DNA from 3 places in the Streptomyces sp. NPDC059564 genome. Region 3 is predicted to be linked to each of the others. Evidence: riboswitches for the same ligand, from Rfam matches in the RefSeq annotation. Region 3 holds a riboswitch; each other region holds the start of a gene.
The links. A riboswitch is a leader RNA that binds a small molecule or an ion and turns the genes downstream of it on or off. The one in region 3 is predicted to bind cobalamin.
Positions count from the first base shown of each region.

Region 1: it holds a riboswitch for cobalamin, as region 3 does, so the genes downstream of both, ACFV0Q_RS22060 (ABC transporter substrate-binding protein) here and ACFV0Q_RS14370 (CoA-acylating methylmalonate-semialdehyde dehydrogenase) in region 3, are expected to answer to the same signal.
Region 2: it holds a riboswitch for cobalamin, as region 3 does, so the genes downstream of both, ACFV0Q_RS36465 (energy-coupling factor ABC transporter permease) here and ACFV0Q_RS14370 (CoA-acylating methylmalonate-semialdehyde dehydrogenase) in region 3, are expected to answer to the same signal.

Region 1 is NZ_JBHWBP010000131.1:5,571-18,100, forward strand. It holds gene ACFV0Q_RS22010 (PfkB family carbohydrate kinase) at 1-818, shown strand, start outside; gene ACFV0Q_RS22015 (serpin family protein) at 784-1,992, opposite strand; gene ACFV0Q_RS22020 (glycoside hydrolase family 18 protein) at 2,081-3,400, opposite strand; gene ACFV0Q_RS22025 (dihydrodipicolinate reductase) at 3,570-4,649, shown strand; gene ACFV0Q_RS22030 (carboxymuconolactone decarboxylase family protein) at 4,646-5,125, shown strand; gene ACFV0Q_RS22035 (GMC oxidoreductase) at 5,184-6,839, opposite strand; gene ACFV0Q_RS22040 (DUF4352 domain-containing protein) at 6,963-7,484, opposite strand; gene ACFV0Q_RS22045 (DUF5954 family protein) at 7,686-8,759, shown strand; gene ACFV0Q_RS22050 (ankyrin repeat domain-containing protein) at 8,862-9,599, shown strand; tRNA gene ACFV0Q_RS22055 (tRNA-Trp) at 9,654-9,730, shown strand; cobalamin riboswitch at 9,838-9,977, shown strand; gene ACFV0Q_RS22060 (ABC transporter substrate-binding protein) at 10,013-10,996, shown strand; gene ACFV0Q_RS22065 (FecCD family ABC transporter permease) at 10,993-12,036, shown strand; gene ACFV0Q_RS22070 (ABC transporter ATP-binding protein) at 12,033-12,530, shown strand, end outside.
Region 2 is NZ_JBHWBP010000401.1:443-6,216, reverse strand. It holds gene ACFV0Q_RS36485 (SsgA family sporulation/cell division regulator) at 1-379, shown strand, start outside; gene ACFV0Q_RS36480 (hypothetical protein) at 455-991, shown strand; gene ACFV0Q_RS36475 (flavodoxin family protein) at 1,010-1,726, opposite strand; gene ACFV0Q_RS36470 (methylglyoxal synthase) at 1,822-2,739, opposite strand; cobalamin riboswitch at 2,872-3,075, shown strand; gene ACFV0Q_RS36465 (energy-coupling factor ABC transporter permease) at 3,105-3,803, shown strand; gene ACFV0Q_RS36460 (energy-coupling factor ABC transporter substrate-binding protein) at 3,809-4,162, shown strand; gene cbiQ (cobalt ECF transporter T component CbiQ) at 4,166-4,915, shown strand; gene ACFV0Q_RS36450 (ATP-binding cassette domain-containing protein) at 4,912-5,733, shown strand.
Region 3 is NZ_JBHWBP010000064.1:139-10,234, reverse strand. It holds gene aceB (malate synthase A) at 1-1,144, opposite strand, end outside; gene aceA (isocitrate lyase) at 1,212-2,498, opposite strand; gene ACFV0Q_RS14375 (short-chain fatty acyl-CoA regulator family protein) at 2,884-4,287, shown strand; cobalamin riboswitch at 4,365-4,542, shown strand; gene ACFV0Q_RS14370 (CoA-acylating methylmalonate-semialdehyde dehydrogenase) at 4,729-6,228, shown strand; gene ACFV0Q_RS14365 (acyl-CoA dehydrogenase family protein) at 6,225-7,376, shown strand; gene ACFV0Q_RS14360 (enoyl-CoA hydratase/isomerase family protein) at 7,373-8,503, shown strand; gene mmsB (3-hydroxyisobutyrate dehydrogenase) at 8,500-9,402, shown strand; gene ACFV0Q_RS14350 (enoyl-CoA hydratase) at 9,399-10,096, shown strand, end outside.

The DNA of each region.
Region 1 (12,530 bases), on a different contig from region 3:
CCGCCCTCCTCGCGGTCGTCGGCGACGACGAGCTCAGCGTTCCGCTGCTGCGCCGCGCCGCCGACCTGGGCGTCGACGTCTCCCACGTCCACCGCGCACCCCGCCCGAACGGCGCCTACCTGCTCTGCGCCGACAGCGAGGGCGACCGGGAGTTCGTGTACTGGCGCGCCCACAGCGCCGGCTCCACCCTCTCGGTGGCCCACACCGAGGCCTGGCGCGAGCTGCTGACCGGCACCAAGGCCCTCATCACCAGCGGGATCACCGGCGCGCTCTCGCCCAGCGCCCGGGACGCCGTACTGGACGCCGCCCACACCGTCCACGCGGCCGGCGGGCACGTCACGTACGACCCCAACCACCGGCCCCGGCTGACCGGCCGGAGCGAGGCCCGGGACCTGCTGGCGCGGATCGCCCCGCTGACCGGGCTGCTCAAGACCTCCTGCCCGGCCGACGCGCTCGCCCTGGTCGGCACCGACGACCCGCGGGAGGCGGCGGCCCGCTACCGGGCGCTCGGGGCCCGCGCGGTGGCCGTCACCTGCGGGGCGGGCCGGCTGCTCCTGGACGACGGCGCCCGTGCGGCCCGCCTCCCCGTCCCGCCCAACCCGGCGCCCGTCGACGCGACCGGCGCCGGGGACTGCTTCACCGGCACCACCACCGCCCGGCTCGCGCTGGGCGACCCCCTCGCGCGGGCGGCGGCGTACGGGGTGGCGGCCGCCTCCCTCTCGGTGTCCGGACGCGGCGGCACCGGGCACGTCCCGGCCTTCGCCGACACCGCCGCGCTGGCGGCTACGGTCCGTCCGGGTACGCAACCGGGTCCGTGACCCAGCCCGCCGCCAGCACGAGCCGCGAGGCGCGGTGCACGGCCAGGAACCCGAAGGGCCGGTGGAAGTACACCTCCGCCCGGCGGGTCCGGTCGCGCTCGCGGGGCATTGCGGCCACGCCGCCCGCGAAAGCGCCGACCGCCGTGACCGCCGTGGCTTCGAAGCCCTCCGCGTGGAAGCGGGCCAGCGCGGTCTGGCGGGCCGAGCCCACCGCGAGCGGCTCCGGGCTGATCCCGGGGAAGTGGCCGGAGCGCCGGCCGGTGGCCGTCTCCAGGCCGAACACCCGGGCCTGCTCCAGCAGATCGTGCTCCGCGTTCACCTCGAAGGCCGCCGTCTCGATGGAGAGCCGGGGCTCGGGGGAGTGGGAGCGCACCGAGTCGACGAACAGGCCCGGGCCGGGATTGCCGTCCGGGAGGCGGCTCACGCCGGTGGCGGGACGGTCCCGGGTGACGGCCTCGATGCCGGTGGTGAGCACCTCCCCGAGCCGGGCCTCCGGTTCGCCCAGGACGAGGTGGACGTCCACCCCGTCGTCCCCGACCACCTCCAGGAGGGTCACCGCTCCGGCCGTGCCCCGGGCCACCTTGACCCGGTCCAGCAGGGCTGTGTGACGGTGCAGCATCAGGAGGGGCCGGTCGGCCCAGGGGCCCTCGTGCGCCTCGCCGAACCCCTCGTCGAACGGCCGGATCCACTTCAGCCGCAGCGCGAGTGCCGAGGCCAGCACCAGGTGGACCGCGTCGGGGCCCTCCGGCAGTGCGACCGGCATCCGGTCGATGAGGCCGTCCGTGTGTGCGGCGGCCCAGGCGTCCAGCGCCGCCCGGTCCCGGTCCGCGTCCCCGGTCAGGGTGCCCCGCGCACCCGGCGGGAGCTCCGCCGACCAGCCCGGTTCCAGGGGGAGGTCCTCCCGGCCCCACAGCCCGGTCGCCGACCGCAGCCCCCGTACGGAGCCCAGCGCGGACAGCAGCTCCCGCGCGGCCGGCGCCGCCTCCCCGGCGGGTGTCCCGAGCGCTCCGGCCAGCTCCGTCCGGGCCGCGCCCGCCGCGCCGTCCGCGAGGAGGGCGAGCAGTGGCCAGACCCCGGCCGCGGTGAAGACGGTGCCCGCCTCCCCGCCGGAGCCGGCGGCGGCCGCCCACCGGGCCGTGAGCCGATTGACCGCGCGTACCGTCGAGTTCCTCATGATCGGGAGCGTACGTGGAGGGCGCCGCCCGGCCGGAGCGGTTTTCCGCGGCCCGGCGGCGCCGGTCGGGAGGCGGTCCGGAGGCTGGTCAGCGGCCGTGCAGGCCCCGGTCCACGGCAGCCGTCAGCTCGCCCTCGGCCGTGTCCGCGTCCAGGGACCAGAACATCGCCCCGCCCAGGCCCTGTTCGCGCACGTAGCGGGCCTTCGTGTTCAGCACCTGCGGGTCGTCGTACGTCCACAGCGTGCTGCCGTCGAAGAGCCAGGCGTGGCCGCCGCGCCGGTCGCGGTGCACCTGGTAGGTCCCGGAGGCGGCCAGCTTCTTGAGCTCCTTGTAGTCCTCGTAGCCGGCCGCCCAGGTGGCGGGCGCCGGTCCCGTCGCGGGCTGCCCCATGCCGTCGCCGCCGCCGCTGACCCCGGTCCAGCCCTGCCCGTAGAACGGCATGCCGACCACCAGCTTCCGCGCGGGCGCCCCGCGGCGGCGCCAGGCGTCCACGGTGCCCTCCACGCTGAAGTCGTCGCGGGCGCGGAGCGCGGACTGCTGGGCGGTGGTCTTCTCCCCGGACACGTGGAAGTCGTAGCCCTGGAGGTTCACGAAGTCGAGGCCGCGCATGATCCGGCGGACGTCGAAGCCCGCGTCGATCTTGGCCGGTGCGGTCGGGACGAAGGCCGACAGCTCGTACGTCCGCCGCCGCTCGCGCCCGTACGCGTCGAGCTGGCGGCGGAACTCCTCGACCAGCTCGGCGAAGTTGCGCTTGTCCTCCGGCCGGAACCTCGTGTCGCTGTCACCCTCCGAGCCGGGCCACTCCCAGTCCAGGTCGATGCCGTCGAAGAGCCCGGCCGCCGCGCCCGCGCCGCCCCGGGCGCCGTCCTGCGGGAGGTTGCCCTTGATGTAGAGGTCGATGCAGGAGCGGACGAAGGCCTCGCGGGAGGCGGGGGTGAGGGCGGCGTCCGAGAAGTGCGTGGACCAGCTCCAGCCGCCCAGCGAGATCATCGCCTTGAGACCGGGGTGCCTGGCCTTGAGCTCCCGCAGCTGGTTGAAGTTGCCCGCCAGGGGCTGCTCGGCGGTATCGGCCACGCCGTCCACGGAGTTCGCCGCGTCCAGCGGGCGCACGTAGTCGGCCCATGCGTCGGCCTCGCCGGGCACGTTCCCCGTGAAGCACTTGCCGTCGGCGCCGACGTTGCCGAAGGCGTAGTTGACGTGGGTGAGCCGGGCGGCGGTGCCGCTCGTCTCCAGGTCCTGGACCTGGAAGTCACGCCCGTAGACCCCCCATTGGGTGAAGTACCCGACCTTCCGGAACCCGCGGTCGTGGTCCCCGGCCGCTCCGTTCTGACCGGCGGGCGCGAAGGCGGTCAGCAAGGAGAGGGAACAGGCGGCGACGGCGAGCCTGCCGAGCGTGCTGCGGCGCATGGGCTTCCTTTGCGGATGCGGGGAGTGGTGCTCGTGAGCCGGAAACTATTGGTCTGGACCAGCCGGGTCAAGGGGGTGTCCACCTCGGGTTCCGCGCGGCCGCCCGGTCGTCCGAAATTCCTCCTTCACGGCCCTGGGCACCTTTGCGCCCCCTCGCTACCCTCCGCGCATGATTCCCACGGTGGTCTGGGGCACGGGCAACGTCGGCCGCGCGGCGATCCGCGCCGTCGACGCCCACCCGGCGCTCGAACTCGCGGCAGTGATCGTCCACAACCCCGGAAAGGTCGGCCGTGACGCGGGCGAACTCGCCGGACTCCACCACCCGTTGGGGGTGGCGGCGACCGACGACAGCGAAGCGGTGCTCGCCGCCCGCCCCGCCGCCGTCGTCTACGCGGCGTCCGGCGACGTCCGCCCCGACGACGCGCTCGCCGACATCACGCGGGCGATATCCGCCGGGGCGGCCGTCGTCAGCCCCGCCCTCTACCCCCTCTACGACCACCGCAACGCCCCGCCGGAGTTCCGGGACCCGGTGCTCGCGGCCGTCGCGGCGGGCGGCGGCTCGCTCTTCGCCTCCGGCGTCGACCCCGGCTGGGGCAACGACGTGCTCCCGCTGCTGCTCAGCGGCCTCGGCACCACGGTGGACGTGATCCGCTGCCAGGAGATCTTCGACTACTCCACCTACGACCAGCCGGACTCCGTCCGCTACCTGGTCGGCATGGGCCAGCCCATGGACTACGAGCCGATGATGCTCATGCCCTCCGTCCCCACCATGGTGTGGGGCGGACAGGTCCGGATGATGGCCCGCGCCCTCGGCGTGGAACTCGACGAGATCCGCGAGACCTCCGACCGCCGCGCCCTCGACACCACGGTCACCACCCGCACCATGGGCGAGTTCGCGGCCGGCACCCAGGGCGCCATCCGCTTCGAGGTGCAGGGCATCGTCCAGGGCGAACCCCGCATCGTCATCGAACACGTCACCCGCATCCACCCGTCCTGCGCCCCCGACTGGCCCACACCGCCCGACGGCACCGGGGCCCACCGCGTCGTCATCGAGGGCCGCCCGCGCATCGAGGTCACCGTCGAGTGCACCGACGAGGGCGACAACCGCTCCGCGGGCGGCAACGCCACCGCCGTGGGCCGGCTGGTCGGCGCCATCGACTGGCTGGTCGACGCGGAGCCCGGACTCTACGACGCGCTCGACATCCCGCTGCGTCCCGCAGTCGGCAGACTCGGAAGGAAACAGCCATGAGAATCGACATTCCCGAAGGGCAGCACCCGATCGAGTACGTGTGGGGCGACATGGTCCCCGGCATCGGCATGGCCGCCGCCAACTTCTCCCTGTCCGTCTACGCCCACACCACCCTCGGCCTGCGCGAGTTCGAGGCCGCCCGGCTGCGCATCGCGCAGATCAACGGCTGCGTCTTCTGCCTCGACTGGCGCACCGACCGGGACGGCGAGACGGTCGAGGACGAGTTCCCCGACGCCGTCACCGCATGGCGGACCACCGGGGCCTTCGACGACCGCACGCGGCTCGCGGCGGAGTACGCCGAGCGCTACGCCCTGGACCACCACAACCTGGACGAGGAGTTCTGGGAGCGGATGACCGCGCACTACAGCCAGGTGGAGATCGTGGAGCTGAGCATGAGCATCGGCTCCTGGCTCGCCTTCGGCCGGCTCAACCACGTGCTGGGCCTCGACAGCGTCTGTGTGCTGCCGAGCGGCTGACACGGCCCGGGGCCGGACGGAGGTCCACCCTCCGCCCGGCCCCGGGATCCGTTCCCCGTCAGAGGTCCGTGGCGATGATCTTCTCTATGTTCCGCTCGGCGAGGGCCGTGATGGTCACGAACGGATTGACGCTGGTGTTGCCGGGGATCAGCGCTCCGTCGATCACGTAGAGGCCCGTGTAGCCGCGGAGGCGGCCGTAGTTGTCGGTGGCCCTGTTCAGTACCGCACCGCCCAGCGGGTGGTACGTGAGGTGGTCGCCCCAGATCTTGTTGGTGCCGAACAGGTCCGTCCGGTAGATCGTCCCCTCCTTCGAGTTGATCTTGTCGAAGATGGTCTTCGCCATGTCGATGGAGGGCTGCTTCCAGGCGGTCTGCCAGTTCAAGTCGACCTTGCCGGCGGCCGCGTTCCAGGTGAACTGGGCACGGTTGGGGTTCTTGGTGATCGAGAGGTAGAAGGAGGCGTACGTCTCGATCCCGGTGGGCAGCGGGGCCACTTCGGCGAAGGCGCCGCCCGCGTCCCAGTTGTCGATGCCGCCGCAGGGGATGGAGGCCTGCACCTTGCCGGTGGGGTCCCACAGGTGGTTCGCGCGGCCGCACATGACGTTGCCGTTGTCGCCCCAGCCCTTGCCGATCTCGTCGTTCAGGTTCGCCAGCGCGCCGGTGGCCTTCAGCCGGACCAGGAGCTTGCTGGTGCCCACGCTGCCCGCCGCGAAGAACACCTTGTCGGCGGTGACGGTCTTGGTGGCCACCACCGCCCCGGTGGTGTCGAGCTGTTCCATGGCGACCGTGTAGCCGCCACCGCCCGAGGGGGAGACGGTGGTGACCCGGTGCAGGGGGGAGATGCCGACCTTGCCGGTGGCCCTGGCCGCGGCGATGTAGGTCTTCTGGAGGGACTTCTTCCCGGCGTTGTTCCCGTAGAGGATCTCGCCGTCGACCGCGGACTTGGGGACGGTCCCGGCGACCTCCTGCTTCATGTAGTCCCAGTCGTAGACGTCCGGGACGAAGACGAAGGGGAACCCCGAGCGCTGGGCGTGCTTGCGGCCGACGCGGGCGAACTGGTAGCAGTCCACCGTCTCGAACCAGTCGGGGTCGACGAGTCCCACCCCGAGACCGGCGTTGGCGCGCGGGTAGTAGGTGGAGTACATCTCCTCCGCGTCCACCGAGGGCAGGATGGCCGCGAAGTTCTGCCGCTTGGGCGTCACGGCCATGCCGCCGTTGACGAGCGAGCCGCCGCCGACCCCGCGGCCCTGGTAGACGATGATCCCGCCCATCTCCTCGGCGTCCAGGATGCCCGTGTACTTGGGGACGTCCTTGTCGATGGGGAACCCGAGGAAATTGCTGAGCGGCGCCTTGGTCCTGGTGCGCAGCCAGTACGAACGGTAGTCGGGCTTCGTCGTGTTGGCGAAGATCTTGCCGTCGCTGCCGGGGGTGTCCCAGGCCATGCCCATCTCGATCATGTGCACGTCGACGCCGGCCTGGGCGAGCCGCAGCGCGGCGACCGAGCCGCCGTAGCCGGTGCCGATCACCAGGGCCGGGACATGGGCCCCGGAGTCGATCGGCGCGTTCGCCGCGGCCGCGCCGACGGTGGTTTTCGCCTGGGCGGGAGTGGTGTTGACCGCGAGGGCCATGGCTCCGAGAATAGAACCAGTTCCAGCGATGAATCCGCGGCGCGAAACGCCCTTGGACACCTTGCTGTGCAGGCTTTTGTCACTCATGTGACCTTCCTCACTCTCGACGGAGTGAGAACGAGTTCTACTGTCGAACGCCGGCTAAGTCACTACATACGGCGAGGTAACTTGTGGCTGGTTCCCCTTACTGAGCCCCTGGGTTCCCCGGGTTCAGGAGAGGCTCCACTGGCCCACGTCGTCACCGAGCCCGGCGTCCAGGGCGAACTGCACCGCCGCGAGCCCGGCGTCCCGGGGCACCCGGAAGGTGACGAAACCGGTGACCTCGGCGCCCGGATCGAGGCTGACGGTGTCCGGCAGGCCGGCTCCGGCCCGCGACTCCTGCGTCAGGCCGGTGAACCGCTGCCCCTGGCTGTCGAGGAGGTGCGCCGCCGCCGCGGGCGCGTCCCGGTACGGCACGGACCCGGTGTTCTCCAGCCGCAGCTCTACGGCGACCAGCCGGTCGCCGCCGGCCGAGCCCGCGGGGTCCACGACCCGGGTGAGGGTGACGTCGAGGCGCTCGCCGGGCCGGTTCCCGTCCAGGGGAACGGTCTCCCCGGACCCGCCGGGCCCCGCGCCGAGCAGCAGCACGGCGAGGAGCGTGCCCGGCAGCAGGCGCCCGCGACGGCTGAGGCGACCCAGACGGCCCGTGCGGCTCAGGTGGCCCGTGCGGCTCAGGCGACCCGTGCGGCCCATCGTCGGGACCTCCTTCTCCGCCCCTGCCTCAGCGCCCCCTCACCCCCACGATCCTCCGACCGCCCCGGCCCCGCCACCGCCCGCCTCCGCGGCGGGTCGGGCCCCCGCCGGACGCGGCCGTGGGCCCCCCCAAACCGGGGCGGGCACGCCGGGAAGGGAGGACGCCGGGGAGGGGTGGGGCGCGGTCGGCAGGATGGGGGCATGGACCGTGAGGGTGTGGGGCCGGGCGGGACGCGGCCGGTGGTGGTGCGGGTGCCGGTGGAACCGGTGGAAGCCGTCATGGAGGCCGACGCGGCCGACTCCACGGTGCTCGCCGGCGACGTGGTGGTGCGCGGGCCGTTGTTCGGGGTCGCGGCGCAGGACGCCGGGGACGGGCAGCGGTGGCGGGTGGTGATCGCGGTGACGGCCGGCTGCCCGCAGCTGGCGCGCGACAGCCTGAACTCGGCGCTGTGGTTCCGGGCCAAGGACGAGGCCCGGGACAGGGCGGAGCGGCGCGCCCTGCTGGCCGCTGTGGCCCGGCTGGAGAGCGAGCGGGTCGACGAACTGGACCTGGCCGGGACCCGGTACCGCGTCGTACGGGCCGAGGAGTACGCCGGCGCGGGCCCGGGCGGGATCGAGGAGCCCCGGCCGAGCGATCCGGAGCCCCCGGCCCCCGACTGGAACCGCGCCGTCAAGGAGCCGGGGATCGACGGCGGCCTGGTCCTGGACCCGGCCGCGCCGGTCACCCCGACGCAGGCCGTGGAGCAGCTGGCCCTGCGCGGCCTGCGCTACACCGGTGAGCGGTTCCCCGAGGACGTGCGCGCCGACGCGCGGCGGGCTCTCGACACCCACCCCGACGTCCTGTTGCTGCCCGCGACGTTCACGGTCGTGGAGCAGAGCCGCGCCCGCGGCTGGACCCCGGTCAGCGGCCCGCACGCGAGCGCGCACGCCGCCCGCAAGTCGCTGGACTTCGCCCTGACGTGGATGTGGCCCCGGATGCGCGGCCTCATCCCCGACGACGCCGACCCGCACACCGACGCCCGCACCCCGGCGGCCGGCGGGGGACCGGCGGGGAAGCTGGCCGCCTACGCCGAAGCCGCCGACGTGCTGCGCGCCGGACGCGTGAACCGGCTCGGATTCCAGGGCGCCACGTACCGGATCGCCCGCACCCGCCGCCTGCTGCGCTGGGGCCCCGACGGACCGGAAGGCCCGCGCCCGTCCGACATCAACAGCCAGGACCCCGCCCGCATCCACCTCGCGCTCGACGAGGACGGCCGGGTCATCCCCGAGGACTGACCCGCCGAGCCCGTCGGCACCGGTCACCCGCCGACCCGGCGGCTACGCTCAGTCCCCGACGCCGGCCGGGAGGCGCGGCGTACCCGCAGGAGAGGACGGGCCGTGCTGCGACTGGAATCGGACGACCCCCTGGCCGCGGCCGTCACCGCGGCGATCCGGGGCGGCGACCTCGCGGCATTGCGCCGGCTCCTGGAAGACCATCCCGGGCTCGCCGGCGCCCGCGTCGTCAAGCGCGGCGCGGCGGCGGGGGAGCGCAGCCTGCTGCACCTCGCCACCGACTGGCCGGGGCACTGCCCGCACACCGCCGAGGTGATCGCCCTCCTGGTGGCGGCCGGAGCCGACCCGGCGGCCCGCTTCGTCGGCGCGCACGAGGAGACCCCGCTGCACTGGGCCGCCAGCAACGACGACGTGACGGCCCTCGACGCCCTCGTCGCGGCGGGCGCCGACATCGAGGCCACCGGCGGGCTGATCGGCGCCGGCACCCCGCTCGCCGACGCCCGCGCCTTCGGCCAGTGGCGCGCCGCCCGCCGCCTCCTGGGGCACGGTGCCCGCCCCGATCTCCACGACGCCGCCACCCTCGGCCTGCTCGACCGCGTCACGGCCCTCCTCGACGCGGAGCCGGCCGAACCGGAGGAGGTGGACTGGGCGTTCTGGAACGCCTGCCACGGCGGCCAACTGTCCACGGCCCAGTACCTGTTGTCTCAAGGCGCGGACATCGACTGGATCGGCCACGCCGCCCAGACACCCCTGGACATGGCGTTGACCAGCGAGAACACCCAACTGATCGGCTGGCTCCGGGCCTGCGGCGCCCACACCCGGGCCGAAATCCACACCACTTGACCCCGGAATTCGGTGGATCTTCGCGGCGCGCCGTGCCATGGTTGGTCCCACCGAAGGGGTGTAGCTCAGCTGGCCAGAGCAACGGTCTCCAAAACCGTAGGTCGCAGGTTCGACTCCTGCCGCCCCTGCCATCGGAAAACAGCCAGAGGCCCGTGCCCGCGCGCAAACCGCCGCCGACACGGGCCTCCGGTGCGTCCGGATCCGGCCGGGGGGCTGGAGTTCCGGGCAAAAGGCCGCATCTGGCACACTTGGCCGGGTTGTCCCGGGCGGCGCAGGACAGGAAACCGGTGCGAATCCGGTGCGGTCCCGCCACTGTGACCGGTGATCCCGCCCGCGGGATCCCGGAAGTCAGACACTGACGCGCCGCCTCTTCACTTCGACCGGGGACGAGGATCCCCCGGAGAGGCCTCCCCATGTCGCGTTCCCGCGCAGCCCTGCGCTCCTTCGCCGCCCTCGCGTTCCTGATCCCGCTCGCCGCCTGCGGCGGACCCGGCCGGCCCGCCGCCTCCGAAGCGAAAGCCGCGCCCGGGTTCCCGTACACCCTCACCAACTGCGGTGTCAGCAGCACCTACCAGGCGCCGCCGCAGCGGGCCGTCACCATGAACCAGCACGCCACCGAGATCATGCTCGCCCTCGGACTCCAGGACCGGATCGCGGGCACGGCCTACCTCGACGACTCCGTGCTGCCCGCCTACCGGCCCGCCTACGACAAGATCAAGGTGCTGGCCGAGGAGTACCCCTCCAAGGAGGTCCTCCTCGGCGCCGACCCCGACTTCGTGTACGGCGGCTACGCCAGCGCCTTCGACAAGGCGCAGGGCCGCGACCGCGAAGGACTGGCGAAGTCCGGCATCAACTCCCGCCTGAGCGTGGAGTACTGCACCCAGGGCCCCGTCGGCCTCGCCCAGCTGAAGACCGAGATCACCGAAGTCGCCCGGACCTTCGGCGTGCCCGAACGCGGCGCCGCCCTCATCGAGGACGAGCAGCGCCGCGTCGACGCCGTCACCGCACGGGTGAAGGACAAGCCCAGGCCCTCCGTCTTCGTCTACGACTCGGGCGAGGACTCCGCCTTCACCTCGGGAGGCGACGGCATAGGCAACGAGATCGTCTCCCGCGCCGGGGGGACGAACGTCTTCGCCGACCTCAAGGACACCTTCGGCGACGTGTCGTGGGAGAAGGTCATCGAGCGCAAGCCCGAGGTCGTCCTCATCTACGACTACGGCGGCACCACCGTCGAGTCCAAGAAGCGGCGCCTGTTGAACGACCCGGCGCTGGCGCAGGTTCCCGCGATCAGGAACCAGCGGTTCGTCGTACTGCCGCTGTCATCCGCCGTCCTCGGCGTGCGGGTCGCCGACGCCGCCGAGTCCCTGGGCCGCCAGCTGCACCCCGACGCCGCGTGAAGCGGCGCCGGACCACCGCCGTCCTCGTCCTGCTCGCCGTCCTGCTCGCCGCGTCGGGGGTGGCGGGGCTCGCCCTGGGGCCCGTACGGATCGGCCCCGGCAAGGTCCTCGACCTCCTGCTCGCCGGGCCGGGGGCGGGCGGCGGGGCCTTCGCCTCCATCGTGTGGGACGTCCGCATGCCCCGGGTGCTCCTCGGGATGGTCGTCGGCGCCGGACTCGCCGTCGCGGGCGCCGTGCTCCAGGCCCTCGTGCGCAACCAGCTGGCCGATCCCTTCCTGCTGGGCGCCTCCTCGGGCGCCTCGGCGGGCGCCGTGCTCGTCCTCGTCTTCGGGACCGCCGCGGGCGCGGGCGCCGCCGGGTTCGCGACCGGGGCCGGGGTGCCGCTCGCCGCGTTCGCCGGTTCCATGGCCGCGCTCGTCGCCGTCTACGCGATGGCCCGGCGCGGCGGCACCATGACCACCGGCCGGCTGATCCTGGCCGGAGTCGCGGTGCAGTACGTCCTGTCCGCCCTGACCAGCCTGGTCCTCGTCCTGTCCGCGCGCCCCGACCAGATCCGCTCCGTGCTCTTCTGGACCCTGGGCGGGCTCGGCGGCGCCCGCTGGGACGAACTCGCCCTGCCCGCCGCCGCGCTGCTCGTCGGCACCGGCGTGCTCGTCACCCTGGCCCGGCCGCTCGACCTGCTGCTCGCGGGGGAGGAGGGCGCGCACACCCTCGGGCTGGACACCGGCCGCTTCCGGGCCGCCGTCTTCGTCCTCACCTCCCTCGTCATCGGGGTACTGGTGGCCTACAGCGGGGCGATCGGCTTCGTCGGGCTGATGGTTCCGCACGCCGCCCGCATGGTGGTCGGCGCCGGACACCGGGCGCTGCTGCCCGTCGCCGCGCTGGGCGGGGCCGTGTTCCTGACCCTGGCCGACCTGGTCGCCCGTACGGCCGCGGCGCCCGAGGAGATACCCGTCGGCGTGGTCACCGCGCTGGTGGGCGGACCGTTCTTCCTGTGGATGCTGCGCAGGTCCACCCGAACCGAAGGAGTGGCCGGATGACGGCCGGGAGTCCGGTGGAACTCGCCGTGGAGGCCGTGCGTTACGAGATCGACGGGCAGCCGCTGCTGCACGGAGTCGACCTCACCGCCCGGCCCGGCGAGACGGTGGGTGTGGTCGGCCCGAACGGCAGCGGCAAGACCACGCTGCTGCGCTGCGTCTACGGCACCCTCCGGCCCACCTCCGGACGGGTGCTGCTCGACGGGACCGACGCGGGCTCGCTGAGCGTGAAGGGGCGCGCCCGGCGGGTGGCGGCGGTCCCGCAGGACGCGGCCGGCACCCTCGGGCTGACGGTCCGCGAGGTCGTCGCCATGGGGCGCAGCCCGCACAAGCGGTTCTGGGAACAGGACGGCCCGGACGACGCCCAGCGCGTCGACGCGGCCCTGGAGACCGTCGGCGCGGCCGCCTTCGCCGCACGCCGCTTCGACGAACTCTCCGGCGGCGAACGCCAGCGCGCCCTCGTCGCCCGCGCCCTCGTCCAGGAACCGGGCCTGCTC
Region 2 (5,774 bases), on a different contig from region 3:
GTTGCGGCTGGAGGCCGCACCGCTGTCCGTCCCCCTGATCGGCGCCTTCGTCTACCGCACGGACCGGCCGTACGAACTGGCCGTCGACTTCCGCGGCGCCGGGACCCACCTCGCCCGCTGGGTGTTCTCGCGCGAGCTGCTGCTCGACGGGCAGACCTGCGGTACCGGCGAGGGCGACATACAGGTGTGGCCGCTGCGGCGGGGCACCGAGCCCCGTGTGTTCCTCGCCTTCAGCAACGGCGAGCAGAGCTGTGTGGTCTCCGCCCGCGCCAAGGACGTACGGGAGCTGTGCCGGCGGATGACCGAGCTGGTCCCGCGCGGGCAGGAACGGCGCCACTACGACCTGGACGCGGAGCTGAGCGCGCTGCTGGCGCACTGAGGGAACCGCCGGGGCCCGGGCGGTGTCTCCCACGGTGACAGCCAGTCCCCGTCTCACGAGAATCGGGGGGACGCCATGCGTCACCCGCACCGCCTGCGCCGCCGCCGGACCGTGGCCCTGGCCACGGGTGCCCTGCTCACCGCCGGGCTCGCGCTCTCGGCACCGGCTTCGGCCGCCGCGTCCGCAGCACCCACCACGCCGTCCGTCCGCACCCAGACCCCGCTCGTCGTGAACGCCCGCTGGGGCGGTCACTGCACGTACGACCGGATCGTCATCGACCTGCAGGGCTCCGTCCCGCCGGTCACCGTCACACCCGTCTCCGAGCTGGTCTACGACGGCTCCGGCAAGCCCGTGCCGCTGCCCGGGACGTACTTCCTGGAGATCCGCCTGCACCCCGCCGCCGCGCACAACGACGCGGGCCAGAACGTCTACCAGGGCCCCAAGCTCCAGACGATCAACCTCAGCAAGCTCAAGGGCATCGCCATGACGGGCGACTTCGAGGGGTACGTGACCTTCGGCGCCGCCTTCGACACCCGGCCGTCCTTCACCACCAGCGTCCTCCACTCGCCCGAGCGGTACGTGGTGGACGTCGCCCACCCGAACACCTGCTGAACCCGCCCCCGTACCCGCTCAGCGGTGTTCGGGGTTGGGGAAGTCGAAGCGGCAGCCGGCGTCCCACAGGGAGCGCTGGTTGCCGTGGGCGGGGATGCCGCCGGCGCGTTTGAGGAGGGCGGCGAGGTGCATCAGGTTCCAGGACATGAAGGCCGTGTTGCGGTTGGTGAAGTCGTTCTCGGGGCCGCCGGATCCCGGGTCCAGGTACGAGGGGCCGGGCCCGGCCTCGCCGATCCAGCCCGCGTCGGCCTGCGGCGGGATCGCGTAGCCGAGGTGCTGGAGGCTGTAGAGGACGTTCATGGCGCAGTGTTTGACGCCGTCCTCGTTGCCGGTGATCAGGGCCCCGCCGACGCGCCCGTAGTAGGCGTACTGGCCCTGCTCGTTCAGGATCGAGGAGCAGGCGTAGAGCCGCTCGATGACCTGCTTCATCACCGAGCTGTTGTCGCCGAGCCAGATCGGGCCGCAGAGCACGAGGATGTCGGCGTCCATGATCTGGCTGTAGAGGACCGGCCACTGGTCGCTCTCCCAGCCGTGCTCGGTCATGTCGGGCCAGACGCCGGTGGCGATGTCGTGGTCGACGGCCCGGATCAGTGAGGTCCGGGCGCCGGCCGCCTCCATGACGGCGCGGCTCTTGGCGATCAGGCCCTCGGTGTTGCTGGTCTCGGGCGAGCGCTTCAGGGTGCAGTTGACGTAGACGGCGGAGAGGTCCGGGTAGGTGAGGGAGTCGGCGGTCACGGAGCCCAGCCTTCCCGGGGGACGCGGGGGCCGCCAGCGGGCCGCGCCCGTCCGGGCCACTCCGCACCCCCGACCCCCGGTCCCCGCGGCCGCCGCTACAGGCTCTCGATCATCGCGTCCGCGCTCGCGGCGTTCAGCGCCAGCCGTACGTCGGCCAGCGTGACGAGCCGGATCAGGGCGCGGACGTCGTCGCCGTGCGGGTGGGAGGCGAGCGGGTCGTAGAAGAAGACCAGCATGTCGATCTCGCCCTGGGTGACGAGCGCGCCGATCTGCTGGTCGCCGCCGAGCGGGCCGCTGCGCAGCGGGGTGACGTCCAGGCCGATCATGCGGTTGATCAGCGTGCCGGTGGTGCCGGTGCCGTAGAGGCGATACGGCTTGAGGTCGGCGGCCCGGCGCTCGGCCCAGGCGAGCAGGTCCGCCTTGCGGGCGTCGTGGGCGACCAGGGCGATGCCGCGGGTGCGGTCGGGGCGGTGGCCGGCGCCGGTCAGCCAGGCGGGGTCGGCCAGCGGGAAGAGGTACACGGCGGCGGCGCGCAGTTCCTCGCGGCTGACGGCGCCGTCGCCGTCCGCGTCGATCCGGTCGAAGGCGAGGGCGTCGGTGCCCGCGGAGAGGCCCGTCGCGCCGAAGAGGCGCTCGTACTCGGCGCGGTCGATGCGGCCGTCCCCGTCCCGGTCGAGGGCGTCGGCGAGGGCGTCGAGGGCACGCAGGGTGGAGGCGCGGAAGGTGCGGTCTCCGTCGAAGGCGTCGCGGGCGGCGGCCGCGACGAACTCCTGCTCGCTGACGCGGCCGCCGCGGTCGGTGTCGGCGGCGGTCTGGAGCTGGGTCCAGAGTTCGTTGTAGGCGTCGAAGAGGGCGGTGCGGCGGCGGGTGTCACCGGGTTCGGTGAGCTGCTCGCCGAGCCGGCCGGCGTAGGCGATGAGGTCCTCGCGGCCGAGCTGGCCGTCGCCGTCGAGATCGTAGGTGCGGAACAGCGCGGCGATGCGGGGCAGCCAGTCTTCGGTGGTCACGGCCATGCGGAACTCCCTTTTCGGGCGGGGCGGTTGGTGCAGATGGTAGCGGCGTGAACACGTTGGGTGACAGCCAAGCGGAATCCGGCCACCCGATCGGCGGGATTGGGGCGGGTTGTGACCGGTCCGTGCGGCCGACTAGGGTCAGCTGGCCTTGGCGTTCGGGAAACCGGTGGAAAACCGGTGCGGCCCTCGCCACTGTGATCGGGAAGTCCGGCTCCACTCCTGTACGTACGCGGGAAGCCACTGGGCCCGCGCGGGAGACCGCACGGCCCCGGGAAGGCGGAGTCAGGGCATCAGTACCCGTGAGCCAGGAGACCGGCCGGGGCGCGTCGTCCATCCACGAGGTGCTGGAGAGGTCTCCCACAACCATGCATATAGCCGAGGGGTTCCTGCCCCCCTTGCACGCGGTCGCCTGGGGCGCCGCGTCCGCCCCGTTCGTCGTCCACGGCGTCCGCGCCCTCACCCGCGAGGTGAAGGCGAACCCGGAGAGCACGCTGCTGCTCGGGGCGTCGGGTGCGTTCACGTTCGTCCTGTCCGCACTCAAGATCCCGTCGGTGACGGGCAGTTGCTCGCACCCGACCGGAACCGGGCTCGGGGCCATCCTGTTCCGGCCGCCGATCATGGCGGTGCTCGGCACGATCACCCTGCTCTTCCAGGCGCTGCTGCTCGCGCACGGTGGGCTCACCACCCTCGGCGCGAACGTCTTCTCGATGGCCATCGCCGGCCCCTGGGCGGGCTACGGCGTGTACCGGCTGCTGCGGAAGTCGGGTGCGCCGCTGATGGTGACGGTCTTCTGCGGGGCCTTCGTCGCCGACCTCGTCACCTACTGCGTCACCTCCGTCCAGCTGGCGCTGGCCTTCCCGGATCCGGGCAGCGGATTCCCGGGCGCGCTGGAGAAGTTCGCGGGCATCTTCGCCCTGACCCAGATCCCGCTCGCGGTGAGCGAGGGCCTGCTGACCGTCCTCGTGATGCGGCTGCTGATGCAGTCCAGCAAGTCGGACCTGGTCCGGCTCGGGGTCGCGAAGCTGACCGGCAGCGCGAAGGCGAAGCAGGAGGCGGCCCTCTGATGGCGATGTCCCGGAACGCGAAGATCAACACCCTGCTGCTGCTCGTGGTGGCGGCGCTGGCCGTGCTCCCGCTCGCGCTGGGGCTCGGCGACGGTAAGGAGGAGCCGTTCACGGGCGCGGACGCGCAGGCCGAGTCGGCCATCACGGAACTGAAGCCGGACTACGAGCCCTGGTTCTCGCCGCTGTACGAACCCCCGTCCGGGGAGGTCGAGTCGGCACTGTTCGCCCTCCAGGCCGCCCTGGGCGCGGGCCTGCTCGCGTACTACTTCGGCGTCCGCAAGGGGCGCCGCCAGGGCCTGGCCCAGGCGGCGGCCGCGAGCCCCGACGCGTCGCCCGTCCCCGCCCCGCCGGAGGCGTAGGCGGTGTTGCCGATCGACGTGGCGGCGCACGCGAGCCGGTGGCGGGGGCGGCATCCGCTGGAGAAGGCGCTCCTGGGGCTCGGACTGACGGTCGCCGCCGTGTGCCTGCCGCCCTGGCCCGGCGGGCCGCTGGTCGGCGCCGCGACGCTGGCCGTGCTGCTGGGTCCGGCCGGGGTCGCGGGCCGGCAGCTGTGGCGGGCCTTCCGGGTGCCGCTGGGCTTCTGCGTGACCGGGGCGCTGCCGCTGCTGGTCTCGCTCGGCGGCCCGGCCGGCTTCGCCTCCCTCGCCCCGGACGGCCCCCGGCACGCGGCCGAACTCCTGCTGCGCACCTCGGCGGCCTCGCTCGGCGTGCTGCTGTTCGCCTTCACCACCCCCGTCTCGGACGTCCTGCCGCGGCTGGTGCGGGCGGGGGTGCCCGCCCCGGTGGTGGACGTCGCCCTCGTCATGTACCGGATCGGCTTCCTGCTGCTGGACTCGATGACCCAGGTCCGCCGGGCCCAGGCCGCCCGGCTCGGGCAGACGAGCCGGGCGGCGGTGTGGCGTTCGCTGGCCGGGCTCGCCGCGACCTCCTTCGTCCGGGCCTTCGACCGCGCCGCCCGCCTCCAGGAAGGCCTGGCCGGCCGCGGCTACGACGGCGCGCTGCGCGTCCTCGTACCGGACGCGGCGCTGTCCTGGCGGTTCCTCACGGCCTCCGCCGCCCTGCTGACCGCCGTGGTCGCGGGGACCCTCGTACTGAAGGAGCTGTACCTGTGAGCGTGGTGGTGGAGCTGGCCGGCGCGGGCTATGCCTACGAGGACGGCCCGGCCGTGCTGTCGGGCGTGGACTTCGGGATCGAGCAGGGGCGGGCGCTGGTCCTGCTGGGCCGCAACGGCAGCGGCAAGACCACGCTGATGCGGCTGCTGAGCGGCGGCCTGCGCCCCGCCGCGGGCACGCTGCGCCTGGACGGCGCGGAGGTCGCCCACGACCGGGCGGGCCTGACCCGGCTGCGCACCTCCGTACAGCTGGTGGTCCAGGACCCCGACGACCAGCTCTTCGCGGCCTCCGTCGAACAGGACGTGTCCTTCGGGCCGATGAACCTCGGGCTGCCCGCGCCCGAGGTCCGCGAGCGGGTCGGCTCCGCCCTCGCCGCCCTGGACATCACCGCGCTGCGGGACCGGCCCACGCACCTCCTGTCGTACGGACAGCGCAAGCGCGCGGCCATCGCGGGCGCGGTGGCGATGGCCCCGCGCGTGCTGATCCTGGACGAGCCGACGGCCGGGCTCGACCCGGACGGGCAGGAACGCCTCCTGGACGTGCTGGCGGGTCTGCGCGCGGCCGGCACCACGGTGGTGATGGCCACGCACGACGTGGACCTCGCGGTGCGCTGGGCCGACGACGCGGCGGTGCTGACCCCGTCGGGCATCCGGACCGGTCCGGCGGCGGTGCTCCTGTCGGACCCGGAGCTGCTGGCCTCGGCGGGCCTGCGCCAGGCCTGGTCCCCGGCGGTGACGGCCCTGCTGCGCGCCCACGGGCTGCTGGACGCGGACGCCCCGGGCCCCCGGGTGCCGGAGGCGCTGGCCGCCTGGCGCTAGGCGGCGGCCGGGCCCCGGACCGGCCGGGGCCCGGCCGGGAG
Region 3 (10,096 bases):
CCCCGTCGAAGACCTCGCGGCAGACGGGGACCAGGCCGGGGTGGGCCACCCAGGAGCCGTCGTAGCCGTCCTCGGCCTCGCGCTCCTTGTCGAGGCGGACCTTGGCGAGGGCCGCCTCGTTGGCCTCCGCGTCCTTGCCGGGGACGTGGGCGGCCATGCCGCCGATGGCGTGGGCGCCGCGCCGGTGGCAGGTGCGGACGAGGAGTTCGGTGTAGGCCCGCATGAACGGGGCGGTCATGGTGACCTTGGCGCGGTCGGGCAGCCGGAAGTCGGTGCGGTGGCCGAAGGTCTTGATGAGGCTGAAGAGGTAGTCCCAGCGGCCCGCGTTCAGCCCGGCACTGTGTTCGCGCAGCTCGTGGAGGATCTCCTCCATCTCGAAGGCAGCCGTGATCGTCTCGATCAGGACGGTCGCGCGGACGGTGCCCCGCGGGATGTCCAGCAGCTCCTGCGCGAGCAGGAAGACGTCGTTCCAGAGGCGGGCCTCGTAGCGGTTCTCCAGCTTGGGGAGGTAGAAGTACGGGCCGTACCCGGCGTCGATCTGCCGCTGCGCGCAGTGGAAGAAATAGAGGCCGAAGTCCACGAGGGAGGCGGACAGGGGCCGGCCGTCGGCCTCCAGGTGCTCCTCGGTGAGGTGCCAGCCGCGCGGGCGGACCATGATGGTCGCGAGGTGTTCGCCGAGGCGGTACTCCTTGCCGCCGGGGGCGGTGAAGTCGATGCGGCGTTCGACGGCATCGAGCAGGTTGAGCTGGCCGCCGACGACGTTGTTCCAGGTGGGCGCGGTGGCGTCCTCGAAGTCGGCCATCCAGACGCCGGCCCCGGAGTTCAGGGCGTTGACCGTCATCCGCCGCTCCGGCGGGCCGGTGATCTCCACCCTGCGGTCGGTGAGGCCGGGCGCGGGCGGAGCGACCCGCCAGTGGGGGTCTTCGCGCAGGGCGCGGGTCGCGAGCGGGAAGTCGAGCGGGGTGCCGCCCGCGAGGTGGCACGAGCGGCGGCGGCGCTCCTTGAGGATCTCCAGGCGGCGGCCGGCGAACGCGGCGTCGAGCCGGCCGACGAACTCCAGGGCCTCGGGGGTCAGGATCTCCTCGTGGCGCTCACCCGGTGCGCCGAGGACCTGCACACGGCCGGTCGGGGACTTCAGGGACATGCGGTTCTCCTCAGCGTGGGCCGCCGGGCGCCCTCCGTCGGGCGGCCCGGCGGGCCGGCGGCACGGGTCAGTGGAACTGCTCTTCCTCGGTGGAACCGGCGAGCGCCGTGGTGGAGGAGGCGGGGTTGACCGCGGTGGAGACGAGGTCGAAGTACCCGGTGCCGACCTCGCGCTGGTGCTTGACGGCGGTGAACCCCTGTGCCTGGGCGGCGAATTCCCGCTCCTGGAGGTCGACGTACGCGGTCATGCCGTGCTCGGCGTAGCCGCGGGCCAGGTCGAACATGCCGTGGTTGAGGGAGTGGAAGCCGGCGAGGGTGATGAACTGGAAGCGGTAGCCCATGGCGCCGAGTTCGCGCTGGAACTTGGCGATCTGGTCGTCGTCCAGGGCCGCCTTCCAGTTGAAGGACGGCGAGCAGTTGTAGGCGAGCATCTGGTCCGGGTACCGCGCGTGGACGGCCTCGGCGAACGCGCGGGCCTGGGCCAGGTCCGGGGTGCCGGTCTCGACCCAGATGAGGTCGGCGTACGGGGCGTAGGCGAGGCCGCGGGCGATGACGGGGGCCATGCCGTTGCGGACCCGGTAGAAGCCCTCGGCGGTGCGTTCCCCGGTGACGAACTCGGCGTCGCGCTCGTCGACGTCGCTGGTCAGCAGGTTCGCGGCCAGCGCGTCCGTGCGGGCGATGATCAGGGTCGGGGTGTCGGCGATGTCGGCCGCCAGGCGGGCCGCGTTGAGGGTGCGGATGTGCTGGGAGGTGGGGACGAGCACCTTGCCGCCCAGGTGGCCGCACTTCTTCTCCGAGGCCAGCTGGTCCTCGTAGTGGATGCCCGCCGCGCCCGCCGCGATCATCGCCTTGGTCAGCTCGAAGGCGTTGAGCGGGCCGCCGAAGCCGGCCTCGGCGTCGGCGACGATCGGGGCCAGCCAGTCCGTCGTGTCGGAGCCGCCCTCGGCGGTGGCGATCTGGTCGGCGCGCAGCAGGGCGTTGTTGATCCGGCGGACCACCTGCGGGACCGAGTTGACCGGGTAGAGGCTCTGGTCGGGGTAGGTGTGCCCGGCCTGGTTGGCGTCCGCCGCCACCTGCCAGCCGGACAGGTAGATCGCCTGGAGTCCGGCGCGGACCTGCTGGACCGCCTGGCCGCCGGTCAGCGCGCCGAGCGCGTGGATGTAGTCCTGTTCGTGGAGCTGGCGCCACAGCCGCTCGGCGCCGCGCCGGGCGAGGGTGTGCTCCTCGCGGATGCTGCCGGACAGCCGGACCACGTCCGCCGCGGAGTGGGTGCGCTCGATCCCGGCCCACCGCGGGTCGGTGGCCCACCGCTGTGCCAGCCGCTCGGCCGCCGCCGTCGTGTTCGCCTCTGCCATGACCGTCACCGTTTCCATCCGTCGCTTGTCTTGCCAAGGAGCCGGGCGCATGCCCGACTGGCTGGCACTTGGTGCCTGTTCGTGCGGGTGCGGCCGCCGGACCCGCCTGCGGGCCGAAGCTGAGCAATGCTGCCGGGCGCCGGGTGGGGCTGCCGGGATCACCGACATCAGGGCGTGAATCAGGCCCGGGAGTCCACCTCGGCTGCCGGGTCCGGCCGGCCGCAGGACCGACTCTGGCAGTGGCACCGGGTGCCATCAAGGAGGTACGTCTGCCAAGCTTTGCGAATCTTCGGCGGCGGTTTTGCCAAGGTTGCGAAGCCCCGTTCGGGTACGGGTCCGCGTACTGTGACGGGCACGGCGAAGGGGAGACCGGGAGGGGAGTGCGGTGAGCAAGACGTACGCGGGAGCCCGCCTGCGGCGGCTGCGCGAGGAGCGGCGGATGACCCAGGCCGATCTGGCCAGGGTGCTCGCGATCTCGCCCAGCTACCTCAACCAGATGGAGCACGACTCCCGCCCGCTGACCGTGCCCGTACTGCTGCGGCTCACCGAGGCGTTCGGGGTCGATCCCGGCTTCTTCTCCGAGCGCGACACCAGCCGCCTCGTCGCCGACCTGCGCGAGGCCCTCGCCGCCGAGGTCGCCGAGGCCCGTGTCTCCCCGTCCGACCTGTCGGAACTGGCCACGCGGATGCCGGCCGTCGCCGCCGTCCTGCTGGACCTGGGCCGGCGCGGCCAGCTCCTGGCGGAGCGGCTCGCGGAAGCGGCGGACGGCCGGGGCGGCGGAGCGGCGGAGGCGCCGCGCTCCCCGCACGAGGAGATCCGGGAGTTCTTCTACCGGAGGCAGAACTACCTCCACGACACCGATCTCGCCGCCGAGCACCTCGCCCGCGAGATCGGCATCCGCCCCGGGGAGGTGGTGCGCGCGCTGACCGCGCGGCTCGCCGACCGGCACGGGGTGCGGATCGCGGCCGGTTCCGACCGGCTGCACCACTACGACGCCGCCTCGCGCGTGCTGCACCTGTCCGGGCGGCTGCACCCCGGCCAGCAGGCGTTCCGGATGGCCACCCAGCTGGCCCTCCTCGAACACGGCGTCGAGCTGGACCGGCTGGCCGCCGAGGACTTCGCGGCCGGTTCCGCCGCGCACGGCCTGGCCCGGATCGGCATCGCCAACTACTTCGCGGCCGCGCTGATCCTCCCGTACCCGGACTTCCACGCCGCCGCCGAGGAGTTCCGCTACGACATCGAGCGGCTCACCGACCGGTTCGGCCTCGGCTACGAGACGGTCTGCCACCGGCTGAGCACCCTCCAGCGGCCCCGCCTGCGCGGGGTGCCGTTCTCCTTCGTGCGCGTCGACCGGGCCGGGAACATGTCGAAGCGGCAGTCGGCCACCGGCTTCCACTTCTCCCGCGCGGGCGGCACCTGCCCGCTGTGGAACGTGTACGAGGCCTTCGCCGCGCCCGGCCGCATCCACGTCCAGGTCGCCGCCATGCCCGACGGGCAGCGGTACCTGTGGACGGCCCGCGCCGTGACCCGCCACCGCGGCGGCTGGGGCGAGCCCGGCAAGACCTTCGCCATCGGGCTGGGCTGCGAGATCCGGCACGCCTCGCGCCTCGTCTACTCCGACGGGCTCGACCTCGGCAACGCCGGTGCGGACACGCCCATCGGGATGGGCTGCCGGCTCTGCGAACGCCTCGACTGCCCGCAGCGGGCCGTACCGCCGCTCGGCCGCGCCCTGGCCGTCGACGAGAACAGCAGCACGTTCGTCCCGTACCCGGTCGCGGACCGGGGCTGATCCGCACCCGGCGGTCGAGCCATGCTCGACCGCGGCCGGAAGGGGGTGTCGGGGGTGGACTTACTAGGACGTCCAACTATATGTTCGTGAACGAAGGTCCGCGGTGCAGGGAAGCCGGTGTGAATCCGGCACGGTCCCGCCACTGTGACCGGGGAGTGTGCTGCCATCCACACGCCACTGGCGAACGAGCCGGGAAGGCGGGCGGCACGCGGGGATCCGGGAGTCAGGATACCGGCCGCGGAATGTTTCGTGTTGTCCACGAGGATGGAGCAGACACGCATGGCACCGGTACGTACCCACGACCCTGGTGATCCGGCGGAGCGCGCGCACACCGACGCGCGCTCGTAGTTCCCACGGCGTTCCCCCAGCGGCGCACCCCACCGGGTCGCGCCGCCGGTCCGCCGTGCCATCCCCGGATCCCCCTGACGAGAGCAGGCAGCCATGGTCCGTGAACTCACCCATTTCATCGGCGGCAAGCACACCACCGGAACCTCCGGCCTCTTCGCCGACGTGCACGATCCCAACACCGGCGCCGTCCAGGCCCGCGTTCCGCTCGCCGGGCGCGCCGACACCGGGGCCGCCATCGCCAACGCCGAGGAGGCGCAGGCCGAATGGGGGCAGTGGAACCCCCAGCGGCGGGCCCGGGTCCTGCTCCGCTTCCTCCAGCTGGTGGAGGGCGAACGGGACTCCCTCGCCCGGCTGTTGTCGTCCGAGCACGGCAAGACCGTGGCCGACGCCCACGGCGACCTGCAACGCGGCCTGGAGGTGGTCGAGTTCGCCGCGGGCATCCCGCACCTGCTCAAGGGCGAGTTCACCGACAACGCCGGAACCGGCATCGACGTGCACTCGCTGCGCTCCCCGCTCGGCGTCGTCGCCGGGATCACCCCCTTCAACTTCCCCGCGATGATCCCCCTGTGGCAGGCCGCGCCCGCCCTCGCCTGCGGCAACTCCTTCATCCTGAAGCCCTCCGAGCGCGACCCGTCCGTACCGCTGCGCCTCGCGGAACTCTTCCTGGAGGCGGGCCTGCCGCCCGGCGTGTTCAACGTGGTCAACGGCGGCAAGGAGGCCGTCGACACCCTGCTGGAGGACCCGCGGGTGCAGGCCCTCGGCTTCGTCGGCTCCACGCCGATCGCCGCGCACATCTACGCCACCGCCGCCGCCCACGGCAAGCGCGCCCAGTGCTTCGGCGGCGCCAAGAACCACATGATCGTGATGCCGGACGCCGACCTCGACCAGGCCGTGGACGCCCTCGTCGGCGCCGGGTACGGCTCGGCGGGCGAGCGCTGCATGGCCATCGCCGTCGCCGTTCCCGTCGGCGAGGAGACCGCGAACGCGCTGGTCGCCAAGTTGAAGGAGCGGATCGCCACCCTGCGCGTCGGCCGCTCCGACGACCCCGAGGCCGACTTCGGGCCGCTGGTCAGCCGCGACGCCCTGGACCGCGTGGACCGCTACGTCGGCATCGGCGCCACCGAGGGCGCCGAACTCGTCGTCGACGGCCGCGGGTTCACCCTGCCCGGGCACGAGAACGGCTTCTTCGCCGGTCCCACCCTCTTCGACCGCGTCACCCCGGGCATGCGGATCCACCGCGAGGAGATCTTCGGCCCGGTGCTGAGCGTCGTACGGGCCGCCGACTACGAGGAGGCGCTGCGCCTGCCCACCGAGCACCCCTACGGCAACGGCGTCGCGATCTTCACCCGTGACGGGGACACCGCGCGCGACTTCACCCGCCGGGTGGGCGTCGGCATGGTCGGCGTCAACGTGCCGATCCCGGTGCCCGTGGCCTACCACACCTTCGGTGGCTGGAAACGGTCCGGGTTCGGCGACCTGAACCAGCACGGCCCGGACTCCATCCGCTTCTACACCCGCACCAAGACCGTCACCTCGCGCTGGCCCTCCGGGGCGAAGGAGGGCGCGAGCTTCACCATCCCCACGATGGGATGAGCGCCGTGAACACCCTCACCGAGGACCAGCTCGCCCTCGCCGAGGTCACCCTCGATTTCGCGCAGGAGCACCTGGCCCCGTACGCCGTCGGCTGGGACCGGGACAAGCACTTCCCCGTCGAGGTCCTGCGCAGGGCCGCCGACCTCGGCCTCGGCGGCGTCTACGTCCGCGAGGAGCACGGCGGTTCCGGGCTCGGCCGCGGCGACGGGGTCCTCGTCTTCGAGACCCTCGCGACCGGCTGCCCCTCCATCGCCGGCTACCTCTCCATCCACAACATGGTCGCCTGGATGATCGACCGCTACGGGGACCGGGCGCAGCGCGAGCGCTGGCTGCCCGGGCTCTGCTCGGCCGCCACCCTGGGCAGCTACTGCCTGACCGAGCCCGGGGCGGGCTCGGACGCCGCCGCCCTGCGCACGCGCGCCGAGCGGGCCGGCGACCACTACGTCCTGACCGGGGTGAAGCAGTTCATCTCCGGCGCCGGGGCCGCCGGGGTCTACGTGGTCATGGCCCGGACGGGCGAGGCCGGGCCGGGCGGGATCTCGGCCTTCGTCGTGGAGCGCGACGACCCCGGGGTGTCCTTCGGGCCGAACGAGCACAAGATGGGCTGGAACGCGCAGCCCACCCGTCAGGTCGTCCTCGACGGGGTAAGGATCCCCGCCGACCGCAGGCTCGGGGCCGAGGGCGACGGCTTCCGCATCGCCATGAACGGCCTCAACGGCGGCCGCCTCGGCATCGCCGCCTGCTCCCTCGGCGGCGCCCAGAGCGCCCTGGACCGCAGCCTGTCGTACCTCGCCGACCGGGAGGCCTTCGGCGGCCGGCTCCTGGACGCCCAGGCGCTGCAGTTCCGGCTCGCCGACATGGCCACCGAGCTGGCCGCCGCCCGCGCCCTGGTCCGGCAGGCCGCCGAAGCCCTCGACCTGGGTGACCCCCTGGCCCCGAGGCTGTGCGCGATGGCCAAGCGGTTCGCCACCGACACCGGCTACGCCGTCGCCGACCGCGCCCTCCAACTCCACGGCGGCTACGGCTACCTCAGCGAGTACGGCATCGAGAAGATCGTCCGGGACCTGCGGGTCCACCAGATCCTGGAAGGCACCAACGAGGTCATGCGCGTCATCGTCGCCCGCGGACTCACGGAGAGCCTGCGATGAACCACGAATCCCACGAATCCCACAAGCCCCACGAGACATACGCGACCTCCGCGACCTCCGCGACCCACGACGAGGTGCTGCTCCGTACGGAGGGCCGCGCCGCGTACATCACCCTCAACCGCCCCAAGGCGCTCAACGCCCTCACCCACCCCATGGTGCTCCGCATCGACGGGGCACTCGCCGCCTGGGAGCGCGACCCGGCCGTCGAGACGGTCGTCATCGAAGGCGCCGGGGAACGCGGTCTGTGCGCCGGTGGGGACATCCGCGCCATCCACGCCGACGCGAGCGGCGGGACGACGGCTTCCGCGGACTTCTGGCGCGACGAGTACCGGCTCAACGCCCGCATCGCCCGCTACCCCAAGCCGTACGTCGCCCTCATGGACGGCATCGTGATGGGCGGCGGAGTCGGGATCTCGGCCCACGGCACCGTACGGGTCGTCACCGAACGCTCCCGCGTCGCCATGCCGGAGACGGGCATCGGCTTCGTCCCCGACGTCGGCGGCACCTACCTGCTGGCGCTCGCCCCGGGCGAACTCGGGACCCACCTGGCCCTCACCGGTACGGCGGTCGGTGCGGCCGACGCCCTGCTGTGCGGGCTCGCCGACCACTTCGTCCCGGCGGCGCGACTGCCGGAACTGGCGGCGGAACCGGCCCGGTCCTGCGTACCCGAGGTCCTCCCCCGCTTCGTGGCCGACCCGCCGCCGGGCGAACTGGCCGCTGCGCGCGCCTGGATCGACCCCTGCTACGCGGCCGACACCGTCGAGGAGATCCACCGGCGGCTGCTCGCCACCGGCCTGCCCGACGCGAAGGCGGCGGCCGACGCGCTGACGGCGAAATCGCCCACGGCGCTCAAGGTCACCCTGGCGGCGCTGCGCCGGGTCCGGCGGCTCGGCCCGCTGGAGCGGGTCCTGGAGCAGGAGTACCGCGTGTCCTGCGCCGCGCTCGCCCACCCCGACCTGGTGGAGGGCATCCGCGCCCAGGTCATCGACAAGGACCGCAGTCCGCGGTGGTCCCCGTCCTCGCTGGCGGAGGTGGGCCCGGCGGACGTGGAAGGGTTCTTCGCCCCGCTCGGCGACCGCGAACTGCGGCTGGCCACGACCGATTCGGCTCAGGAGGTGCCCTGGTGAGCAGCACCGTGGCGTTCATCGGACTCGGCCACATGGGCGGCCCGATGGCGGCCAACCTCGTCAAGGCCGGCTACCGCGTCCTCGGGTTCGACCTGGTGCCGGAGCTCCTGGCCCGCGCCTGCGCGACGGGGGTGGAACCGGCCGCGTCGGCCGCCCTGGCCGCCGCCGAGGCGGAGGTGGTGATCACCATGCTCCCGGCGGGCCGCCACGTCCTGTCCCTGTACCGGGAGGACGGGCTGCTGTCGGCCGCGCGGCCCGGAACCCTGTTCGTCGACTGTTCCACCATCGACGTGGCCGACGCGCGGGCGGCGCACGAGGCGGCCGTGGCGGCCGGCCACCGGTCCCTCGACGCGCCCGTCTCGGGCGGGGTGGTGGGTGCGCGCGCCGCGAGCCTCACCTTCATGGCGGGCGGCGGCGCGGCCGAGTTCGCGGCGGCGGAGCCGCTGCTGTCCGTCATGGGCAAGAAGGCCGTGCACTGCGGGGCGGCGGGCGCCGGGCAGGCCGCGAAGATCTGCAACAACATGATCCTCGCCGTGTCGATGATCGGCGTCAGCGAGGCGTTCGTCCTCGCCGAAAGCCTCGGCCTGGACCACCAGGCCCTGTACGACGTGGCCTCCACCGCCTCCGGGCAGTGCTGGGCGCTGACCGTCAACTGCCCCGTCCCCGGGCCCGTTCCGGCCAGTCCCGCGAACCGCGACTACCGGCCCGGATTCGCGGCCCCGCTGATGGCCAAGGACCTCGGGCTGGCCGCCAACGCCCTGCGGGCCGGCGGGGTGGACGCCCCCCTCGGCCTCAAGGCCGCCGAGATGTACGCCGCGTTCGCCGAAGGCGAGGGCTCCGCCCTGGACTTCTCGGCGATCGTCCGGACCCTGCGACCCCGGAACGGAACGACCGCATGACCTACGAGACGATCCTGCTGGAACGCAAGGGCCGGGTGGCCCTGCTGACCCTCAACCGGCCGGAGGCCCTCAACGCCCTCAACCTCCGGGTGATGACCGAGGTCGTGGCCGCCGCGGAGGAGCTGGACCGGGATCCGGACGTCGGCTGCATCGTGCTGACCGGCTCCGCGAAGGCCTTCGCCGCCGGCGCGGACATCAAGGAGATGCGGCCGCGGAGCTACATGGACATGTACCTCTCCGACTGGTTCACCGCCTGGGACCGGCTGGGCCAGGTCCGTACGCCCACGCTGGCCGCCGTCTCCGGCTACGCGCTGGGAGGCGGGTGCGAACTCGCCATGCTCTGCGACATCCTGCTCGCCGCCGACACCGCGAAGTTCGGCCAGCCCGAGATCAAGCTCGGAGTGATCCCCGGCATCGGCGGCTCCCAGCGGCTCACCCGGGCCGTCGGCAAGGCCAAGGCGATGGAACTCTGCCTGACGGGGCGCACCATGGGCGCCGAGGAGGCCGAACGGGCCGGGCTCGTCTCCCGGATCGTGCCGGCCGACGAGCTCCTCGCGGAGGCCCTCGCGGTGGCGGAAACAGTGGCCGGGATGTCGAAGCCGGTCGCGATGATGGCCAAGGAAGCCGTGAACCGGGCCTTCGAGACCACGCTCACCGAGGGGGTCCGCTTCGAACGGCGGCTGTTCCACGCGGC